3 regions of the Ruminiclostridium herbifermentans genome follow, and region 2 is predicted to be linked to each of the others. Evidence: predicted binding sites of a transcription regulator. Region 2 holds the regulator's gene; each other region holds the start of a gene.
What was found. Region 2 encodes Rex, which represses fermentation and respiration genes when NADH is low (regulators of the CRP and FNR family bind a similar motif). Its sites were predicted from a motif close to ATTGTTAANNNNTTAACAAT; they were not measured.
Positions count from the first base shown of each region.

Region 1: the regulator Rex is predicted to act here: its motif matches at 2,651-2,670, upstream of pgk (phosphoglycerate kinase).
Region 3: the regulator Rex is predicted to act here: its motif matches at 1,655-1,674, upstream of EHE19_RS02065 (phosphoenolpyruvate carboxykinase (GTP)).

Region 1 covers NZ_CP061336.1:1,210,466-1,218,513, forward strand. The annotation lists gene EHE19_RS05300 (alpha/beta fold hydrolase) at 551-1,360, opposite strand; gene EHE19_RS05305 (RNA polymerase sigma factor) at 1,791-2,333, opposite strand; gene pgk (phosphoglycerate kinase) at 2,808-3,992, shown strand; gene tpiA (triose-phosphate isomerase) at 4,129-4,881, shown strand; gene gpmI (2,3-bisphosphoglycerate-independent phosphoglycerate mutase) at 5,082-6,617, shown strand; gene EHE19_RS05325 (hypothetical protein) at 7,199-8,048, shown strand, end outside.
Region 2 covers NZ_CP061336.1:741,796-749,843, forward strand. The annotation lists gene csaB (polysaccharide pyruvyl transferase CsaB) at 1-376, opposite strand, end outside; gene EHE19_RS03175 (redox-sensing transcriptional repressor Rex) at 1,179-1,826, shown strand; gene EHE19_RS03180 (prephenate dehydrogenase) at 2,073-3,170, opposite strand; gene aroF (3-deoxy-7-phosphoheptulonate synthase) at 3,157-4,185, opposite strand; gene fusA (elongation factor G) at 5,130-7,214, shown strand; gene EHE19_RS03195 (CtsR family transcriptional regulator) at 7,556-8,014, shown strand.
Region 3 covers NZ_CP061336.1:489,347-497,394, forward strand. The annotation lists gene EHE19_RS02060 (PRK06851 family protein) at 1-1,042, opposite strand, end outside; gene EHE19_RS02065 (phosphoenolpyruvate carboxykinase (GTP)) at 1,772-3,562, shown strand; gene EHE19_RS02070 (SDR family NAD(P)-dependent oxidoreductase) at 4,222-4,974, shown strand; gene EHE19_RS20110 (MCP four helix bundle domain-containing protein) at 5,353-5,700, opposite strand; gene EHE19_RS02080 (methyl-accepting chemotaxis protein) at 5,608-7,185, shown strand; gene EHE19_RS02085 (CheR family methyltransferase) at 7,322-8,048, shown strand, end outside.

The sequences.
Region 1 (8,048 bases), 470 kb from region 2:
TCAAATATTAGAATGAATTGGTATGTAATAAAAATATGTGAAAAGATGGCTAGAATATATGCTTCTAAGCAATACTAATTTATTGCATTTTTTCGTCAACAAATTACTGATAAGATGTTTTTTATATGGTAAAGCTGAGTAAGCAGTAAAACAATTCTATTATTCATTAAGGGGATTAATAATAAAATGAGCAGAGTAATTTTTATAACTCTGCTCACTGAAATTAATTTGATATTTATTTTAAATGGGTTGGGCTAATTTGAACTTAGAGTGTAGGTAAGCTAATTATTGTTTATTGCTTATATGTGAGTACAACTTTAATAAATAGGATAATTAGTTAAAGATATTTGTTTAAACTTATAGTAGAAGAATAGTTAACTTTACCGCAAAATCTATACGATGTAGGCTTTAGTGTAACAATGAATATGGATGTATATTGTGGAAGGGTGGTATTATACTATAATCAAAAACTAATTGAAATACTAATTAAAAATATATTTTGAATAGCTCATTTATAAAAGTTGTACGATTATCATGTGTGCACAATGTATTATTTAATAAACATTTTTGTGCTGTTTTTTTGCTTGTTGATATAATCAATTACAATTGAATTAAATTCTTCAGGTTTTTGAAATATGAGAACATGACCTGCATTTTTTATAACTATAAAGTCGCTATTCGTATACTTTTCTTTAAGTGCAACCGCATCATCGTAAAAACAAAAGTCATTTTCACCAACAATGATTAGAGAAGGAATACTGCAATTTGACGTATAAAAATAATGATCACCTTTTACCGTTACCTTCCACCATTTAATAAATTCTTCATTACTCATTTTAGAAGTTTCACTAAGAAAGAACTTCCGAGATTTTTCATGAATTTTTCCAGGAAGCATCAGGTAAGCCATTATATCTAAATATGTGTTTTTACTAAATAATTTTAAAAATATTTTATCTGCAAAGCTGTTCATAATATATGAAAGATAGTTTGGTTTACAAATTGGACTTGTAAATACATTAGAAATTACCCTTTCAGGAAACATTTCACAAAAGTATTGTTGTATAATGGTACCTAGAGAAAGACCCAAAATATGAGTTTTATCAATGTTCAATTCATCTAGTAAGATTCGAATATGGTTTGCAATAATTTCTCCACTATAGCGTGCTGTTCCTAAAGTACCGGAGTTTCCATGTCCAGCAAGGTCAATATTTAATATTTTGAAATGAGCATTTAAATCATTTATTTGATATTTCCAGCACCTTGTAGAACCCGCTATTCCGTGTAGTAATAATAACCATTCTCCTTTATTGTTACCGGATATTTCATAATAAAGGTTGTATCCACAGCTATTTGAAAACATATTAGCACCGCTCCTTTCAATTGCGTTCAGGGCACAAAAATTATTAATATAATTGGAATAATATTTTGTCAAAGTAGATTATGGATTATTCTGACCAAAAAAGTACTATGTTCTAACTAAAGGATTACTTAAAGAACTAAAGCTATTCGAAGAATTATTATCCTCATTTGATAGATCTATTTACAATACTTTAGTAATTTTGGTCTCGAAACTGTACTAATTAACTACAAGTGTTGTACAAAAAGCAGTTTTCAAAGGCATGCTTCATTTTTGCGAGTATTCCACTTTGACTGTAAAAATAGATATTATTTTATAAACAATAGAAGCTACTACCTCATATCTATCTAGAATTGATACTAAGGTGATAACTGCTTCTATAAAATTAGATTATTTAAAAGCATAAAAGTTCCCATAATTATACAAATTATTTTTAAACTATTACATTTTGTAGCAAAAGCTTAATTTTTGCTTTGCTTCTGCTTATTCTAGATTTGATTGTTCCTTCTTTCATATTGAATTTTTGCGCTATTTCTTTATAACTCATATAGTCAAAATAATAAGCAAAAAGGATGTCTCTGCTACAGGGATCAAGAATATTGCTGATTTTTTCTTTTAAATATTTTTCAAAATCATTGTTAATGCATATTTTTTCGGGAAGAATAAAATCGGGATGGAAACTTGAAAGATAATTGTATTGGACATTGTCATAGATTCCGCAGTCCATTAAAACCTCTCTTTTCTTTTTATTATACTTCTCCAGAGCCTTATTACGAGTAATTGTACATAACCAGTATGAAAGCTTATCTGTATCTTTTAGCTGAGTTAAGTTCTCTGCAGCTTTTATAAATGCATCATGTACAACATCTTCCGCATCACAATGGTTTCTCAATATTCTGTATGCAACATTAAAAAGTTTGTCTTCCATAACTAGAAATTCATTCTCAAAATTAGTAATATTAGACTCATTGATCATAGGCTTAGCTACTCCAGTAATTGTATTTATATGAATGATGATTTAACTTGTAGAATTGTTCCGTATATTTACAATTAATGTATATATTTGTATTTATAATTGGTGCAGCAAATATAGAATTTTGGAAATAATAACAAATTTTGTAAAATTCAATTGAACTTTTGTGTATTTTTGATGTAGGTTATTCTCAAAACAATAAGAAGATAGTAAAATTGATTGTTATATTATTTAAGATGTAGGAATGCAGAACGCATTTTGATATCTATAATAATTCACATCATTTCTAATGATATTATCTTAATAAATGTTTTGAGTTTTTTGTTAATTTACTCACAAACTATTGAAATAACATGAAAAAAGAGGTAAAATTACTTTGGTTATTTCGGTAGAAATGTGGATAATATACGAATATTAAATACATTTTTCTAATTTAGAATCAATTAAATAAATAAAACATATAGGAGCGTGAAGTTAATGAATAAGAAGACAATAGAAGACATTGACGTTGCAGGTAAAAAGGTAATAGTTAGAGTTGACTTTAATGTACCATTAGATGCAAATGGAAAAATTACTGATGATAAGAGAATTGTTGGTGCACTTCCTACTATTAAGTATCTTGTTGATAAGGGAGCAAAAACTATACTTGTTTCACACTTAGGAAGACCAAAGGATGGATTTGAAGATAAATTCAGCATGAAGCCTACTGCTGTTAGACTTGGCGAGTTACTTGGCAAGAATGTTATAATGGCAAAGGATGTAATAGGTGAAGATGCTAAAGCTAAAGCAGCTGCTTTACAATCCGGTGAAGTACTTATGCTTGAGAATGTAAGATTCCACAAAGAAGAAACTAAAAATAATCCTGATTTTGCAAAAGAACTTGCAAGCATGGCAGAAATATTTGTAAATGATGCATTTGGTACAGCTCATAGAGCACATGCTTCTACTGCAGGATTGGCAGATTATTTACCAGCAGTTTGCGGATTCCTTATAAAGAAAGAAATTGAAATAATGGGTAAAGCTTTAGCAAATCCAGCTAGACCTTTTGTTGCTATACTAGGTGGTGCAAAGGTATCTGATAAGATTGCAGTTATAGAAAACTTAATTGACAAGGTTGACACATTGATTATTGGTGGAGGTATGGCTTATACTTTCCTAAAGGCAAAAGGATATAACATAGGAACTTCAATCTGTGAGGAAGATAAGGTTGAATTAGCAAAGAACTTGATGGAAAAAGCAGCAGCAAAGGGTGTTAGTTTATTACTTCCTAGCGATAATGCAGTTGCTAAAGAATTTAATAATGATTCAGAAAAGCAAATCGTTGCATCAAATGCTATGCCAGATGGTTGGATGGGAATGGATATCGGACCTGTTACTATCGAAAAATATGCTTCTGCTATTAAGGATGCAAAGACAGTTATTTGGAACGGACCTATGGGAGTTTTTGAGTTCGCTAACTTTGCAACAGGAACAAAAGAAGTTGCAAAGGCACTTGCTGAATCAGGTGCAATTTCTATAGTTGGTGGCGGAGATTCAGCAGCAGCAGTTGAGCAATTAGGCTTTGCTGATAAGATTACACATATTTCAACTGGTGGTGGAGCTTCATTAGAGTACTTAGAAGGTAAAATTCTTCCAGGTATAGATGTTCTTATGAACAAATAATTTAATTTATTTAAATAGATTATAAAAGAGTTGTAATGTGGATAAGACTTTATAATAAGCAATTTATTCTGCTATGCAGAGGCTTATCTTTGTGAAATACCAAATTTTTGTGCCCTAGAGGGTGTTGGAGGATAATATGAGTAATAGAAGAACTATTGCAGCAGGTAACTGGAAAATGAACAAAACTGCTTCAGAAGCAGTTGAATTTGTAAATGCATTAAAAGAAAAAGTTGCAGATACTGCATCAGAGGTTGTTGTAGGTGTTCCATTTGTATGCTTGCCAGGAGTTGTTGCGGCAGCAAAGGGATCAAATATAAAGGTTGCAGCTCAGAATGTGCACTGGGAAGAAAGCGGAGCTTTCACAGGTGAAGTTTCAGCCCCAATGCTTGCTGATTTAGGTGTTGATTATGTAATAATTGGACACTCAGAGAGAAGAGAATATTTTGGAGAAACTAATGAGACAGTTAATAAAAAGGCTCACGCTATATTTAAGCATGGAATGACTCCTATCATTTGCTGTGGAGAGACATTGACTCAAAGAGAACAAGGTGTTACAGCTGACCATGTAAGATATCAGATAAAAGTTGCTTTACTTGGCCTTTCAGCTGAACAAGTTAAGCAGGTTGTAATAGCATATGAGCCAATCTGGGCTATTGGAACAGGTAAAACTGCTACTAATGAGCAAGCAAATGAAGTTTGTGCAATTATCAGAAATACAATTAAAGAACTTTACGGAGAAGACGTTTCAAATGCTACTAGAATTCAGTACGGTGGAAGTGTTAATGCTAAAAATGCTGCTGAATTATTCGCTATGTCAGATATCGATGGTGGATTAGTAGGTGGAGCAAGTCTTAAGATTGATGATTTCACAATCATAGCTAAAGCTTAAGAATAAGTATTTTAGAGTTTATTTTTTCTTAGAAATATGTTTTTGATAGAAAATTTTCGAAATTTTTTATTGTTGTAAAATTTCTATCTATAAAATAATCATGAATATATTGACCCTCCGGCAGGCTCTGGGGGGTCGACTTGTATAAGTTGCAAGTCTGTTTATAGGAGATAAATGTCAAATATGAAGGAGAAGACTATATGGAAAAGAAATTAGTAACATTAATGATTCTTGATGGCTACGGATATAATCCTAAAGTAGAAGGTAATGCTATTGCCGCAGCAAACAAGCCAAATCTGGATAGCTATATGACAAAATACCCTAATACTATAGTTCACACAAGTGGTATGAATGTAGGACTTCCAGATGGACAAATGGGAAATTCAGAAGTAGGGCATACAAATATTGGTGCTGGTAGAATAGTTTATCAAGAATTAACAAGAATAACTAAGTCAATTATGGATGGCGATTTCTATGTAAAAGAAGAATTCTTAGAGGCGGTAGAAAACTGTAAAGCAAATAATTCAAAGCTTCATTTATTCGGCCTTTTATCTGATGGAGGCGTACACAGCCACAATACTCATTTATACGCATTAGTTGAGATGGCAAAAAGAAATGGCCTTAAGGATGTATTTGTGCACTGTTTTTATGATGGCAGAGATGTTCCGCCAGATAGTTCTAAAGTATATACTGAAGAGTTAGAAGCTAAGCTTTCCGAAATTGGAGTTGGAAAGATTGCTTCTGTAATGGGTAGATATTATGCTATGGATAGAGACAACCGTTGGGAAAGAGTTAAGCTTGCTTATGATGCTATGGTTAATGGAGTTGGATTAACTGCAAATTCTGCTGTAGAGGCTGTAGAAGCGTCCTTTGCTCGTGAGGAATATGACGAGTTTGTTAAGCCAACTGTTATTTTAGAGGATGGAAAGCCAGTTGCTACAATTGGTGCAAACGATTCAGTTATTTTCTTTAATTTCAGACCTGATAGAGCAAGAGAAATAACAAGAACTTTTGTAGATCCTGAGTTTAAAGGATTTGAAAGAGAAAAGGGCTTATTCCCACTACATTTTATTTGTATGACTCAATATGATAAGTCAATGCCTAATGTATCGGTTGCATTTAAGCCACAAACTTTGGATAACACTTTTGGAGAGTATATTAGCAGACTTGGGTATAGGCAGCTGCGTATTGCAGAAACTGAAAAATATGCACATGTAACATTCTTCTTTAATGGCGGTGTTGAAGCTCAGTATGAAGGTGAAGATAGAGCGCTTATTCCTTCACCAAAGGTTGCAACTTATGACTTAAAGCCTGAGATGAGTGCTTATGAGGTTGCTGAAGAGGCTGTAAAAAGAATTAACTCGAAGCAATATGATGTAATTATACTCAACTTTGCAAACTGCGATATGGTTGGTCACACAGGTGTATTTGAAGCAGCTAAGGCAGCTGTAGAGGCTGTGGATGAGTGTGTGGGCAAGGTAGTTGATGCAGTTACTGCTCAGGGAGGCGTTGTGCTAATAACAGCAGACCATGGAAACGCAGAGCAAATGCTAGACTACGAAAATGGTGGAGCCTTTACTGCACATACTACAAATGTAGTTCCATTGATTGGAATAGGTATAGGTGATGCTAAGCTAAAAGAAGGCAAACTTGCAGATTTGACTCCAACAATATTGGATATAATGGGTGTGGAAAAACCAGCAGAAATGACTGGAGAATCACTATTAGTTAAGTAATTAATTAACTTTTGCACGTAAAATTCTTTCGGTGCAGGAGAATATTTAAAGGTTTATTACTGAAACAATGGCATGAATTAGTGGTTCTATGTCAATAGTTGAGGTAAAACTGTAAATTGCAAATAATAGCATGAATTAGTTGGCGATAGTTTACAACTAGTTCATGCTTTTATTTATTTTAATTTTCATTGATGACGTACAGAAGAACTAAAAGCAGAAACGCAGAATCGTGTTTATATTTATTACAATGTTTATTGCTTACTCTAACAGATCTTGAATTGAACTTATTATTTTTTAGTGAATCACATAAGACAATAGATATTCTAACAGCATTCACCTTAAAAGATTATCATTCAAGTGGACATTAGCAATTTTTATTTGGGAAAATTACAGAATTGGGAACAAAAAATAGGAAATTATATAAAGATTATATAAATAAAATTTTAATGGCTAAAGTGCCTATATATGCCTTTGGACGATATTCTCTTAATAATGGGATATCGTTTTTTATTTCCGCAAAAAAGGAGATAATATTCAAATATAGAAATATATGTAGCATTGATTTAAAGGGGGATAGATAAATGAAAAAACCTTCTAGATTTATTCTGCATGTAAAGCAATTGGCTAGAAAAAACAAGAGATTTGGGAATTTCATTTTCTGTATTTATAATATTTTAAAGTCTTCATATGTCAGAACATTGGTGAATTTCATAATCACTACTGTTTTTTCAATTCAAATGAAATTAGCTGATTTTAATACATATAAAATAAATCAACAGGAATTTTATCAAGATAAATGGCATATACTAATAACATGTGTGTTTATTGTTATATTCAATTGGATAACAATTTTGATAGATAATTATCAGAAATATCAGGACAAATTAATTAAATGTGTGAAAGAAATTGTGAATAGAGAAACAGTAATAAATGATACTATAGGTAAAAAAATATATGAAATAACAAAAAGCATTTCTGTTAAGGCAAACTCTATTCCAATGAAATCTGATTTTCAAAATTATAGTTATCAGGATGTTGCAGCACTTGTATGTCATAACATATATGATGCAATAAAAGCTTCTACTGATAAAGACTCTCACCAGGTTTCATTGATGCAGCGGTTTAAAGAAAAAAGAACAGGAGCAGAATATATAAAAATGATAAGCTATGGAAATGCAAATCAAATAACACCAAGTTTATTTGATAAGCATTTCTATCTTAATGAGGAGCACAATTATTTTCAAGTAAAAATATTTATTGAAAATCAGAATAATATTTTTATTTTGAAAAGTGCTGAAGAGATAAAAAAACATTTAGTATATGGTAAAAGAACAAATGAAATTTTACAGTACATTGCAATTCCTGTTATGTGTGAAAATGAAGGTATTGTGTCCCTATTACAAATAGAAATAAAAGAAAATATGCTAATAG
Region 2 (8,048 bases):
AGCCTATGGTAATTCGTTTATAAAAACTCTGCATATAGTCCAGCTTATAATCACTATGCATTGTTGTTACAACAGGCACCTTACATGCTTTTTTAATTGCATATGCAAAAATATTGGCTTTTGCGCCATGAGAATGAATTATATCAAAATCATTTTTATTAACAAAGTTAATAGATTTTTTTATATCCAATAAAACATTGGAGGATTTTATAACTTCTACCTTTAGTCCCATTGCACGGGCGTCATCTGCAAAGGCTCCCGGTCTAAGACTTAAAAGAGTAACGTCTATATGGGAAGTGAGTTCCTTTACCAGAGATAGAACGTGTACCTTTGCTCCACCGACATCTCCTCCGCCGATTATGTGCAAAACTTTCATTTTAGATCTCCTCATATTTTCAAATATTTAAGCTATTTACAAACTACCGCATAAATAGTTTTAATTAGCTTGTTACTAAGCTGTATAAGTACTATGTGAATTTATTCTAAGTAACATATTTCATAAGATGCCTCATGTATATTCTGATAGAACAAGTGCGCCGTTCTGAGAATTTAAGATGCCCCTAGAAATATATGACTATTTTATCACGCAATTTTATTTTTGACACTATGAATTTTATATAGAACAATTGTTTAAAAGATTTTAATTTACTTTAGATTCACAATATAGATTATTAATTCATCATTTTCTAATAAAAAATTAATGGTTTGAGGGATACTTAGCAATAGATTGCTGAAAAAAATAATTAAATAATACTTAGCAATAGATTGCTGCAAAAAAATTAATTAAATAATAATTAGATAATAATTAGATAATAGAAAAACAGCTCAAATTTCTAACGAAAAGTCTAGTTATTTTCACGTTTTAAAACTTGTTATTACTAAGAATAAACTTATTATATGAATTGGTTAAATTTTAATTTGATGAACTAAAAATATTGGACTGCGAGTTTAGTTTATTAATATGAAAGGTTGTGTAAGCATAATGTGTCTACTGACTGGATTCTTGGGACATTTGTTGATTAATATTCAAGGTTTTGTAAACATGTAATTTTTTAAAAGTATGGCTGATTAATACTATAAATTTACTGTAATACCAGGTAAAGGCAATAGTTATTGACAATAAAATAACAAAGATGATATAATACGTACACAAACAGAGTTATGGGGTGAGGATTCTAATGAATTCAAAGAAAATTTCTATTGCTGTAATAAAAAGGCTTCCTAGATATCATAGATATCTCAATGATTTGCTGGAGATTGGTATAAAAAGAATATCCTCAAAGGAATTGAGTATAAGAATGGGAATTACAGCTTCTCAAATCAGACAGGATCTTAATTGTTTTGGAGGCTTTGGACAGCAGGGGTATGGATATAATGTTGAGTCTTTATATAATGAAATTGGAAATATTATGGGAATCAACAAAACATTTTATGCAATTATAATTGGAGCAGGAAATATGGGGCAGGCACTTGCCAATTATGTGAACTTTGAAAAAAGAGGTTTCAAAATAATAGGTATATTTGATTCAAATCCGGACATCATAGGAAAAACAATAAAGAACATAGAAGTTTTGGATATCGAAAAGTTGGACGAGTTTGTATCAAACAATACTGTAGATATTGCAATGTTGTGTGTTCCGTATGAAGTTACAGCTTCTATTGCTGATAAAGTTGGCAGGTTAGGAATTAAGGGCTTATGGAATTTCTCTCCAATGGACTTAAAAATTCCATACGATGTTATTGTAGAAAATGTTCATTTAAGTGACAGCTTAATGGTTTTGGGCTACAAGCTAAATGAGAAGTTTAACAGAGAAAAAAAGAATTAGTCTTTAAAAGACTTATTTTTTGAAGAAATAGTTTTAAGATAATATACTTTAGTAATTACATATGAAATAATACAATTAACTATAAAATTTCTTATGGGCTATTTTTTAAAAATCTTGATAAGGCTTCTATAAAGATAGACTCTTTATGCATGAAGTTTAAATATGTATAAAGAAGTTTATTTAACTGTATAAATTAAAACGGACGGCTAAAAGCCGTCCATAATTTTTATATTCATTTTATATTCATTAATCTTTTCTAAATACTTTATATTGACAATCTGAAAGTATTTTATAAGCACTATCGGTATTATCTTGATCTAAGAATGTTATTCTAAGACATCCCTGTTCATATTCACGGCTATTCGAAACATTGATATTTTTAATATTAATGCCATTATTACCTAACAGTGTAGCTATCCTACCAATAATACCAGGCTTATCTTCTATATCCAAAATCAATTCAAAACTTTTGGGAATAAGACCAACAGGGGAAGCAGAAAAACTATCTCTGAAGGCTTTGGCATTACTAAAAAAATTATATATTTCTCTGTTATTTGAACTATTAATATTATTTATAGTAGTATCAATTATTTTTTTACATTTATCAAGCAGTTCAATTATAATTTTGCTATTGCTTAGTACAACATTTTCCCACATTGTTGGATTAGAAGAGGCTATACGTGTAATATCTTTGAAGCCACCAGCGGCCAAAAGCTTTATTAATTCAGGATCATTCTCGTTTTTTGCCAAAGTAACTAATGTAGAGGCTATGATATGAGGTACATGGCTAATACATCCAGTTACTAAGTCATGTTTTTCAGGCGAAACAATAATAGGAATAGCACCAATTCCACTAAGTAATTCCGCTAATGCAGCTAATGCAGTTTCCGTTGCTGTCTTAGTTGGCGTCAATACATAATATGCATTTTGAAATAAGTGGCCAAAAGAATTGGAATATCCTGATTTTTCGGTACCAGCCATGGGGTGCCCGCCAATAAAAATTGGCGGGTTTTCAAGACTGTCTATATAGCTGCAAATTTCATTTTTTGTACTAGCAACATCTGTAATAATACAGTTTTTATTTATATTTTTTGATAATTGGGCAATAAACTCAATAGTTTTTCTGATTGGTGTACAAATGAATATTATATCTGAGTTCCATATTTCTGAACAGCATTCACTAAAACCTTTGTTAATAACGCCATCTGACTCTGACATTTTGAGTGACTCAACACAATTATCTACGGCATATATTTGTAGGTTTTCATTTTGATGACGAAATGCCTTTGCCAAGGAACCGCCGATTAGTCCAAGCCCAATAATTGAAATATTATTTAGAACCATAAGTAAACTCTCTCTCTAAAATTGGTGCCAGCTTAGAAATATCCTTGCAAAGTGAGTCAAATTCGCTAGAGTTTAGCTGCTGCGCAGCATCAGATAATGCACACATTGGATTTGGATGAACTTCTACAATTAGTCCATCTGCACCTGCTGCTATTGCTGCTCTAGCTAATGGGACAACGTATTTTGACTTACCAGCTGCATGACTAGGGTCAACAATAACGGGCAAATGACTAGTATTCTTAACTACAGGAACAGCACTCAAATCAAGAGTATTTCTTGTGGCTGTTTCAAAAGTTCTGATACCTCTTTCGCATAGAACAACATTATAGTTGCCTTCACTCATAATGTATTCAGCTGCATTCAACCATTCATCTATAGTTGTAGAAGACCCGCGTTTTAGTAGGACAGGTTTCTTTGACTTTCCAACTTCTTTTAATAACTGAAAGTTCTGCACATTTCTTGCACCAATTTGAAACATATCAACATAAGGCATAGATAAATCAACAGCTCTGTCGCATGTCACTTCGGTTATTATTTGCAAACCAGTAGCTTTCTTTGCCTCTAATAATAATTTTAGACCTTCTTCTTCTAAGCCTTGGAAGGCATAAGGAGATGTTCTGGGTTTAAAAGCACCACCTCTAAGAAATTGAGCCCCTGATTTCTTAACAGCATGTGCTGCCTCCATTATTTGTTCATAACTTTCTACGGCACATGGGCCTGCCATAATGGTTAGTTCTTTTCCGCCTATTTTTACACCATTAACATCAATTACACTTGGCTCTGGCCTAAATGTTTTTCCAGCCAGCTTGTAAGACTCAACAATGGGTACTAACTTATCTACTCCAGGCATAAGCTCCAAAGGTATATCTCTTAACACACTTTTGTCACCTATAATACCAAGGATTGTTCTCTCTGTTCCTTGTGAAATGTGTACTCCTAAACCAGAGTTTTTTAAAACATTGACTACATCGTCAATTTGCATTTGGTTTGACTTTGGATTCATTACGATAATCATTAATCAACATCCTTTCTACCGTTTTACTTTTTTAAACATATGTAACCTTACTGCTTAGGTGGCAGTTCAAGCCACTCTAAAATTATCGGCTCAAAACCTGGCCAATAAGTGAAACTATACTACACCGTAATAACCATAATACTATGTTACCCAAATAATAAAATCAATTTCATATGCTTTAAGCAGGTATTGATATACAACCTAAACTCAAGGCTATTAGTAACTGACTTTAAATTTGTAACACTTATATTATATAGCAAGTAAAACAAAATATAAAGAAGAAACAGAATACTTACTTAACTTTCCAGTGATTAATATGAGCACCTCTAATTATATACGTCAAGAATTAGTGGTAATTAGGCTTATTAAGAGTAAAGTAATATGGTTTGAAAGTTTATTGAAGCGTAATTAATTATGTTATACCAAATCAGTACCCAATAATTTACTATAGTACAGTATGATTTTATTACTCAAACTTTAAAGTTGAATATACTGCTTAAAGCCTAACAATTGAGGGCAGCATTACCAAACAAAAAGCAAATAATTTTTAAAGACAGGTTAGTTTACTACATAACAAGCTATTGACAAATTTACTCACCAATTGATTTTTATGTGAAAAGGATGACTTAATTAAAAATATAAAAAATTTTTTGATAATAAAAGAGGTAAAACACATATATAAATAGAATAATTAATATTAAATTATTGAGAATCTTTTAAGAATATGAAATATATATAAAACTTTATAAAGCAGTATTATTTATTGTTTAGGCTATAGTATTATTAACTTTAATCTACTCTGAAATTTAAAATCAATTTTATGTACTTGCCTTTTGTATATTTGCAGGAGGGAAAGGGTTTAACCCATGTAATTTTGCTTTGGCTTTAAAAGCAGTTTTAACATATAAGTATGAAATGATTAACAAAAATAAGGAGGAATGATTATGAAGGACTATGCCGTACAGAACTTACGGAACATATGCCTCTTAGCTCACGGCAATGCAGGAAAAACTACTTTGGCTGAGGCTATGTTGTTTAATGCTGGAGTGTTGGACAGATTTGGGAAAGTCGTTGATGGAACTACCACAATGGACTATGACCCAGAGGAATTTAAAAGAAAAATTTCTATTAGTACTGCAATAGCAACGTGTGAATGGCTGGATAAAAAGATTAATATAATTGATACTCCCGGCTATTTCGACTTTGTTGGAGAGGTAATGCAGGGAATTCGTGTTGCGGATAGTGCCATTATAGTTGTTTCTGCAAAAAGTGGTGTTTCAGTAGGAACAGAAAAATCTTGGACATATGCAAATAATCGAAAGATTCCTAGATTTTTCTTCATTAACAAGATGGATGAAGAAAATGCTAATTTTGATGCTTCTTATGACAAAATGTCATCTATTTTCGGAAATAGTGTAATCCCCTTCCAGCTTCCTATCTATGAAGCTGAAAAATATGTTGGTTTTGTTGACATAATTAATATGAGTGCGAAAAAATTCCAAAAGGATAAGCTAGTTGATGCTGAAATTCCTGCGGATTTAACTGATAGAATATCCCAAATAAAAAGTTCACTTGATGAGTTAATAGCTGAGACAGACGAAAGTTTGATGGAAAAATTCTTTAGTGGTGAGGAGTATACTCAGGAAGAATTTTTGAAAGGTATTAAAGCTGGTGTTGCTGATAGAACAATTGCACCTGTATTTTGCGGTTCATCTTTTCAAAACATTGGAGTTAAGGAATTGATGAATGCAATTGTTTCATTTATGCCATCACCTGAAGACACAGTTGAAATAGCCACAAAGATTGGAACAGATGATGTTGTTGAAATAAAGCCAAATGCCAACGGACCATTATCTGCCTTTGTATTTAAAACCATCGCAGACCCATTTGTAGGGAAAATTTCAATGTTTAAAGTTTATTCTGGTACAATAAAATCTGATTCAACGGTATATAATCCTACTACAGAGAAAACTGAAAAATTAGGACAGATATTTATGCTGCGCGGAAAGAAGCAAATACCTGTAGATAAATTAATTGCGGGTGATATTGGTGGTGTAGCGAAGTTAGCAGCAACCAATACAAATGACACATTATGTGATAATTCAAACCGCATTTTATATGAAAAAATTGAGTTCCCTGAACCTGCAATATCTATGGCCATTGAGCCAAAGGCAAAAGGTGATGAAGAAAAGATTAACTCTGGACTTCACAAGCTTCAGGATGAAGATCCAACCTTTAAGATTTCAATAAACACTGAGACACGTCAATCCTTGATTTCTGGAGTGGGTGAGCAGCATTTAGATGTTATTGTAAGCAAGCTTAAAGCTAAATTTGGAGTTTCAGTAAATCTGGTAAATCCAAAGGTTGCTTATAGAGAAACCATAAAGAAAAAAGTAAAGGTTGAAGGAAAGCATAAAAAGCAATCTGGAGGTCATGGACAATACGGACATGTGTGGATAGAGTTTGAACATGGTGATACAGAAGATTTAATCTTCGAAGAAAAGATATTTGGAGGATCTGTACCTAAAACATATCATCCTGCAGTTGAAAAAGGTCTTAGAGAGGCTATTGCTCATGGTGTACTTGCAGGATACCCTGTTGTTAACCTTAAAGCTACTTTGCTAGATGGCTCATATCATGATGTAGACTCATCTGAAATGGCATTTAAAATAGCGGCAAGATTGGCATACAAGAAAGGTTTACCTCTTGCTTCTCCTGTATTACTTGAACCAATTGCAAATGTAAAAATTACTGTTCCTGAGAGCTATATGGGAGATATCATTGGTGATTTGAATAAAAGACGAGGACGTGTTCAGGGTATGAATTCCCTCGAAAACGGCTATCAAGAAATTGAGGCTGAAGTGCCGCAGGCTGAAATGTTTAGATATGCAACGGACCTAAGGTCAATGACACACGGAAGAGGTTCTTTCACTCTCAAAATTGAACGATATGAAGAAGTGCCTGCAATGGTTGCAAATAAAGTAATTGAAGAGGCTAAAAAGAATATGGCTGAGGATGATGAAGATTAAAGTAAAAAATTGGGCTTCTGAGAAAAATCAGAAGCCCAAAATATTTGCATGGATTTTTAATCCAATGTGTAAAGCACTGTATTTTGCTTATTTTGAAAGCGAAAGATAATTAATAAGTATTGAATAGTATTTTTTTTATAGTAGAAAATATAATAGCAATGCAAAAGAAATATTTAAGTTACAGAAAAGATGTAAAACAATTATTAATAAGTTGTCCCAAGGCTACCATTATATAGTGGGGAAATAAGTAAAAAAGTATTGCACGCCTTTTTAAAATATATTATAATTTAGTTAAGGTCAAAGAAAGTCAAAATCAATTTTATAGAAATGGAGGTTATGTCTTGGCTAGTTTAAGTGATTTAATAGAAAATTTTATAAAGCAAATGATTTCAGAAACAAATGGTGCAATAGAGATCCAAAGAAATGAATTAGCCAACCAATTTAACTGTGTTCCATCTCAAATAAATTATGTTATTTCTACAAGGTTTACAACTGATAGGGGCTATTATGTTGAGAGCAGACGCGGCGGAGGCGGACATGTAAAAATTAAGAGGATTGATATTTCTATTCCAAGTAATTATATAATGCATATTATAGCTTCAATGGGTTCAAGTATTTCCCAGCAGTCTGCGGAAGTATTTATTAATAATTTTGTTGATTATAATGTTATAAACCAAAGAGAGGCTTCTATTATGAAGGCGGCTATCAGTGATAAAGTTATTGGAGGAGTTCCGATGCCTGATAGAGATGTTTTAAGAGCCGCACAATTAAAGAATATGATTATAAGTTTGATAGTTTAATAACTAAATTGAATTCAAATATAGAACAGACATA
Region 3 (8,048 bases), 250 kb from region 2:
CAACCTTATTAAAATCCATAGCATCTATGTAAATGCTTTCAAGTTCATCATGTAATTTTTTTGCATTAGCAAGCTGTGTTATTCCATTGCTTACAGCTAACTTATAACGACTAATTATCGAGTCTAATTCTTCTTTATACTTTTCATCAGTTCCTGGATTAATAGCTAAAGCATATACGTCAACTATTTCATCGGATGATCTATCTGGGAAGTATTCATGAGGTGGGGTACTGTCGAATATAGCAATGTCTAACTCTCTTACAATTACCATATCTAGACTGTTAGGGTCAAAGCCGCAGTGGTAAATTTCTACATCAAAGCCTTTTCCTTCTGCGGCTTGGGCAATTTTTTTGAGCATGGTGGATTTTCCTGAACCGGGACGCCCTTTAATGAAATATCTTTTTTCAATGCATTCAGTCAGATTCATTACAAAGTCAACAGAACCTTCTGGTGTAGCTCCACCAAAAAATCTGTTTTTTACACTGCCTTGTTTATCAGAACTTTTATCATTAAAAAATTTTGAAATTAAAGAATTTGTAATGTCATTTAATTTATTGAAATCAATATTGTCAATATAAATCTTTTCCCACTCGTCATGAATACTTAAACCGTTTCTAAAGTGCTCATACGCACTTGCATAACATGAAGCTATTTTATTTTTTATTTTTAATATTTCATTTTTTTGTGGTGCAAGTTTTTTACTATCCCAGGCTGCTCCAAGATTTACATAATCCTCTATTGCCCCAGGTGCTTTTGGCTCAATAATATGGGGTGCTGTACCATCAACGACACCGATGCTAAGAGTTGGTATTATCACTCCATCAATAGAATGGTTATCAGAAGAACAGTGTATGTATTCTATATCGAAACCTCTATTGTACCATTCGTTGCCTATGTTTTTCATAAGAGTTGATTTGCCCGTTCCAGGTCCACCCTTTAGGATGTATAACTTATCAAGTCCTTTGATATTATCATCGAAAAAGCTAATAAAACCACGGGCTGAATTGGCACATGCGTAATAGTTAATAATCTTTGCAGACAAAAGGATTCCACCTTCCTAAATATTTGTTCATTATATAGTTTATGCAATAAAAATAATAATGATAACATTGTTAGGCATTTCATGTGGGAATGCTATCTTAATAGACGGTATTAGTTGAGTAGTTTAACGTAGTCACAAATAGGGTTGTTGAAGCTTTTAAAGATGATTGTTTTAATGATTAATTTGCTGCATAAAGCCTGCTTAGTTATATGCCTATAATTTAATAAATAGACCCAATAAATAGTGGCTGAAAATACCTATATAAATACCATTAAAATAATAAATAAATAAAACCTGTGCTTAATTTGTAGTTAAATTGTGGCATGTATAAGTTATCATTGTTTATTGTATACAAAAATGTACATGCAACTTCTTCGATATAAAAATGTCTTTTTTTGCAAAAAACACATATATTGTATGTAATAAAGTACAACGCAAAATTGATAAAAATGTTTGATATAAGAGAATGTAAGGAATTTTATGAGAAATAAATTTATGTATAAATATATGTGCATGAAGCTGGGAAGTTGATAACTTGCAAAAAATACAAAAAAAATTAATAAATAATATTAAAAGAGTTGTTGAAATTTATGGTTTAGTATGGTAACATTGTTAGTGAAAAAATTAACTAAATCTATTGCTTACATAAATTGCTGAATAGTACAGTGATAATCACAAATACTACTCATTGATAGCAGTATATTTATATAAATTGAAGGGAGAATAATAATGACTACAAATGTAAAATTGCAAGCGTGGGTTAAAGAAATGGCTGACATGTGTCAACCAGATCAAATTTATTGGTGTGATGGTTCTCAAGAAGAGAATGACCGTTTAATACAGGAATTGGTTGATGCGGGATTAGCTAAACCATTAAACCCTGAGAAGCGTCCTGGATGTTATGCTTTTAACAGTGATCCTTCAGACGTTGCTCGTGTTGAAGACAGAACATATATTGCTTCAAAGACTAAAGAAGCAGCAGGACCAACTAACAACTGGATTAATCCAGATGAATTGAAAGAAACAATGAAGGGTCTTTACAAAGGCTGTATGAAGGGTAGAACAATGTATGTTATACCATTCTCAATGGGACCAATAGGATCAGAAATATCAAAAATAGGTGTTGAACTTACTGATAGCGCATACGTTGTAATCAACATGCGTATAATGACTCGTATTGGTACTAAAGTTTTAGAGGCTCTTGGTGATGGAGATTTTGTTCCATGTTTACATTCTGTAGGAGCTCCTTTAGCTGAAGGCGAAAAAGATACAAAATGGCCATGTGCTCCAATCGAAAAGAAATACATCAGTCACTTCCCAGAAGAAAGAACTATATGGTCATATGGTTCAGGATACGGCGGAAATGCATTATTAGGTAAAAAATGTTTTGCTCTTCGTATAGCATCAGCTATAGCTCGTGATGAGGGATGGTTAGCTGAACATATGCTTATTCTAAAAATAACTAGCCCTAAGGGTGACGTTAAATATATCTGTGGTGCTTTCCCAAGTGCTTGCGGAAAGACTAACCTTGCAATGCTTGTTCCAACAATTCCAGGTTGGAAGGTTGAAACTATCGGTGATGATATCGCTTGGATGAAGTATGGTAAAGATGGCAGATTGTATGCTATCAACCCAGAGGCTGGTTTCTTCGGAGTTGCTCCAGGTACATCATTAGATTCAAACCCAAATGCTATGCACAGTATTGAAAAGAATACTATATTCACAAATGTTGGTATTACAGATGACAAAGATGTATGGTGGGAAGGTATCGGATACGATGCTCCAGATCATCTCATTGACTGGAAAAACAACGATTGGACTCCAGCATCAGGAACTCCTGCTGCTCATCCAAATGCTCGTTTTACAGCCCCAGCTTCACAGTGTCCTGTTATAGCTCCTGAGTGGGAAGATCCTGCTGGTGTTCCTATATCAGCTATATTGATAGGAGGACGTCGTCCAAGTACTATTCCTTTGGTACATGAAAGCTTTGATTGGAAACATGGTGTATTTATGGGTTCAATCATGGGTTCAGAAATAACAGCTGCTGCTATCTCTGACAAGATTGGTCAAGTTCGTCGTGACCCATTCGCGATGTTACCATTTATCGGTTACAATGTAGGTGATTACTTACAACACTGGTTGGATGTTGGAGCTGCTTCAACTGAAGACAAATTACCAAAAATATTCTATGTAAACTGGTTCCGTAAGGATAAAGATGGTAAATGGTTATGGCCAGGTTACGGTGAAAACAGCCGTGTTCTTAAGTGGATTTGCGAGAGAGTATCAGGAGAAGGAAAAGCAGTTAAAACTCCTATCGGATACATGCCAACTGCAGATGCTATTGATACTGAAGGTCTTAACGTATCAGCTGAAGATATGGCTGAACTTCTCAAAGTTAACAAAGAAGAATGGCTAAAAGAAGTTGAATCAATAAAGGCTCACTATGACAACTATGGTTGCATGCCACAAGAATTAAAGAATCAACTTGCAGCTCTTGAAGAAAGATTAAAAGCAGAATAATATTAATGTGCCTATTTAATTAGGTGCTATCATAGAACTATATGAACTGACCCCCATAAGTTAGAACTGAGAGAGAATCTAACTTGTGGGTGGTCAGTTTTTGGTTATATGCACAAATCTCCCACAAATAAGCCGGAATGAGCCATAAGGCTTTACTTAAAATATGGCTCTAAGTCAATAGTTAGGGTGGTCTGTAAACTAAAATTTTTTGGTTATGTGTCAATAGCTGGAGAATTGGTTGCGTATATTAGATTTCTGCCGTTTTGCATCGAGTACTGTTCTATATCAATAGATAGGACGCTATATTTATATTTTATTTGAGAACCAACTGCTTAAAATATGATTGATGCTCTGCCTGTTTGAGTATGTAGAATTCTCAGTCAGAAGCTATCAAAGTTCCGATACCCATATGAAATACGCTTAATAACCTTGTGTTTATTAATATTGGTTTTTTGTCAATAGTTGTGATAAAACTGCAAACAGAATTTTTGAGGGACGGCCGCTTTTGGCGGTTTCCTTTATGTTGACAACGACTAAAGAATGGCTATAGAATAGTAACAAAAATAATTGTACTCAATAACAATAAAATAGGTAACAATTAAATAATTAACAATAAAGTAATGCTGCATTAATAAATTACAGAAAGAGGATATTCAAACATGAAGGCATTAATAACAGGAGCTAGTTCGGGAATAGGGCGTGATATTTCCATAATATTAAGTAAAAAAGGTTACGATTTAATTTTAGTAGCACGCAGACAAGAAAGATTAGAAGAACTTAAATCCACATTGGATACAGAAGTTCAGACAATTTGCCTTGACTTGTCTAAAGAAGAATCCTGTTTTGAGCTATATGATCAAGTTAAAAATGAAGATATAGATGTTTTGATAAACAATGCAGGTTTTGGTATATTTGGGATATTTGATAGTATTGATATACAAGATGAGTTAAGATTGATTGATACGAATATAAAGGCTGTTCATATTTTGACTAAGCTATTTTTAGTGGATTTTAAAAGAAAAAATTCAGGTTATATTTTAAACGTTGCATCATCAGCAGGTTTTTTGCCGGGACCATTGCTGTCTAGCTATTATGCATCTAAGGCATATGTGCTTAGGCTAACACAAGCTATTTATGAGGAGCTTCGCAGAGAAGGAAGCAGTGTATATGTGGGTTCACTATGTCCTGGACCTGTTGATACAGAATTTAATCAAACAGCAAATGTTAAAATGAGCCTAAAAGGATTGACAAGCCAATACGTTGCAGAATATGCAATAAAGCAAATGTTCAAAAGAAAATTAACAATTATTCCAGGCAAGAAAATGAAGTTGGCAGTCTTTTTTCAAAAATTTTTACCAGAAAAATTATTGCTAAAAATATCATATCACATGCAAAAGAAAAAGGAAGGTTAAAGGATAAATTTGATAATTATTTCTTAAAAGACAGATTATAATAGAGTGATATAGTTGTATGAATTATATGGTAATAATTGCTATTTGAATGATTTATACGAAATCCTTTAAAAAGTAAGTATAAATTTTATTAATTTTTTATAAACTTTTCTTAATTATTGATTTAATATCTTAATAAAATCTAATTTAATTATTAAATAAAAATAATTATATCTAGTGATTAGTCTCAAATATTCTAAACTATAATAATCGACAAAATAATATATATATTGACAAAAATCGAGGAATAATGCATAATTTCATTATTGACAGAATTTATTCGCAAGTTTAAAAAATCAAAAGACCTTGCTGGCTGTACACTTTTGGGAGACGGAAGTATCAGTTTGATTCTCGATAGTTCAAGATTATTGGAACTAATAGAACATTTACACGAATACGCTGGTACTGTGTACCAATATAAGCCAAATCACCAAGTGGCTTTGTGTTTTGCTCATACAGTCCTTTACCAGCATTATTAATAGTACTAATTTTTGATATACCATATATTCCTAAAGCTCCAGCAATTATTGCAACTATTAAAAAGCTTATTAAGAGTTTTGTAGCAATCTTTAGATTATTACATATACCGATAAAATAGATTCTTATTATACTGACATTGATAATTATATTGCGGAATTTATTAAAGATGGGATTACAAATGAGGATGAAAAGGCCAAGATAAATAATCTCAAAGCACTAATTGAACAAGAAAGACCATTAAATGATAAAGTTGTAAAATTGGCATTGGCAGGTCAGAGTGAACAAGCATTAGATATCTTGAATGATGAAATTAGGCCTATTGGTGTAGAAGTTGCAAAACAAATAAGTGAACTTTTAGATTATAATGTTGCAGTTGCTACAGAAACAGCAATTAGTAATAGTGAACAAGCACAAAGATCGACTATAGTAATGATGTTACTTGTAATCATGGCTATCCTTTTATCAATTTTACTTGGAATCTTTATATCAAGAATAATTAGTAATCCTATTAAAAAAATAACATCGGCTGCTGAGAGATTGGCTTTAGGAGATATAAATATTACAAAAACAGTATATCAAAAGGATGAAATAGGTCAGCTTGCAGAATCTATGCATAAGATGGCGAATACCATTCGTGAACAGGCTTTAGTAGCTGAAAGGATAGCTGATGGTGACCTAACTGTTGAAGTTAATATAAAATCAGAAGATGACCTTCTTGGAAAGAAGTTAGCTCAGATGGTACAGAGTAATAATGAAGTTTTATCTAACATAGCTTATGCCGCAGATCAGGTTGCTGCTGGTTCAAAACAGATATCCGACTCTAGTATTGCTCTATCACAAGGTGCTACTGAGCAGGCAAGTTCCGTAGAGGAATTGACTGCTTCTCTTGAAGAAATATCGTCACAAACTAAACTAAACGCTGAAAATGCAAATCAGGCAAACGAACTTGCCGAAATAGCTAAGTTAAATGCTATACAGGGTAATTCTCATATGAATAGTATGCTAAAAGCGATGGAAGATATAAACGAGTCTTCTTCAAACATCTCAAAGATAATAAAAGTTATTGATGATATTGCTTTCCAGACCAACATGCTTGCACTAAACGCTGCAGTTGAAGCTGCAAGGGCAGGACAGCATGGAAAGGGTTTTGCTGTAGTAGCAGAGGAAGTTAAAAATCTTGCAGCACGTTCTGCAAATGCTGCTAAAGAGACTACAGATATGATTGAGAGCTCCATCAAAAAGTCTGAAGAAGGAACAAAAATTGCGAAAGAGACTGCGGAAGCTCTTGATAAAATTGTTAATGAAATTGAAAAAGTGGCCAATATAGTAAATGACATTAATATTGCTTCAAATGAGCAGGCTCTTGGTATAGAACAGATTAATCAGGGAATTATGCAGGTATCACAAGTTGTACAGACTAACTCAGCGACTTCTGAGGAAAGTGCGGCAGCTAGTGAAGAACTTTCAAGTCAAGCTTCAGCTATGCAAAGCATGGTTGCCAAATTCAAACTAAAGAATAACACAAAAAATTATGCAAAGTTTGATGACTTGAGTCCTGAAGTATTAAAAATGTTAGATGATATGTCAGGGAAACGAAAAGCAAGTATAGGTGAATCAAACGATAATATTGAAGAGAAAGTAACTAAAAATACAAAAATTGTATTAAGTGATAATGAGTTTGGAAAATATTAAAAAGGTTTGTATATAGGAACTGTTATAATATTATTTTGCTTTAGAATATTGAACCAATATTTTAAAGCAATCATACCATAATCTTTGGTAAATACTATTATAATAGTTCCTCCCTTTTGAAGGGGGTGTGTGGTAATTGCTAACAATTACAGATAAGGAATTTAAGCAGTTAGCAGCTTATATTAAGGAAAACTATGGTATAAATTTAAGAGAAGAGAAAAAAGCTTTAGTGTCAGGAAGACTTCAAAATGTGCTTACTAATAATAATTTTAGCAATTACTCTGATTATGTTAAGTACATACTTGAAGATAAAACTGGGACTGCAGCAGCTACATTGGTTAATAAAATAACTACTAATCTTACTTTTTTTATGAGAGAAGCTGATCATTTTTCATATTTTAAGGCTAAGGTTCTTCCCTACATTAAAACTACAGGAAAAGATAAGGATATTAGGATATGGAGTGCAGGTTGTTCCTCGGGTGAAGAACCTTATACACTGGCGATGCTTATAGATGAGTTTTTTGGAAAAGAAAAAGCCCTCTGGGATTCTAAAATATTGGCTACTGATATTTCGGATAAAGTGCTTGATATTGCAAAAAAAGGAATATACAGCAATGAAGGGATTGAAAGGCTCCCTTCTTCATGGAAGTTTAATTACTTTTATAAAATTGACAATGAAAGGTTTGCCCTTTTAGATAGAATAAAAAAAGAAGTAATATTTAGAAAATTTAATCTTATGGATGAAATTTTTCCTTTCAAGCGAAAGTTTCAAGTGATATTCTGTAGGAATGTAATGATCTATTTTGATGAACAAACAAAGCGTAGGTTAGTTGATAAATTTTATGATTCAATGGAATATGGAG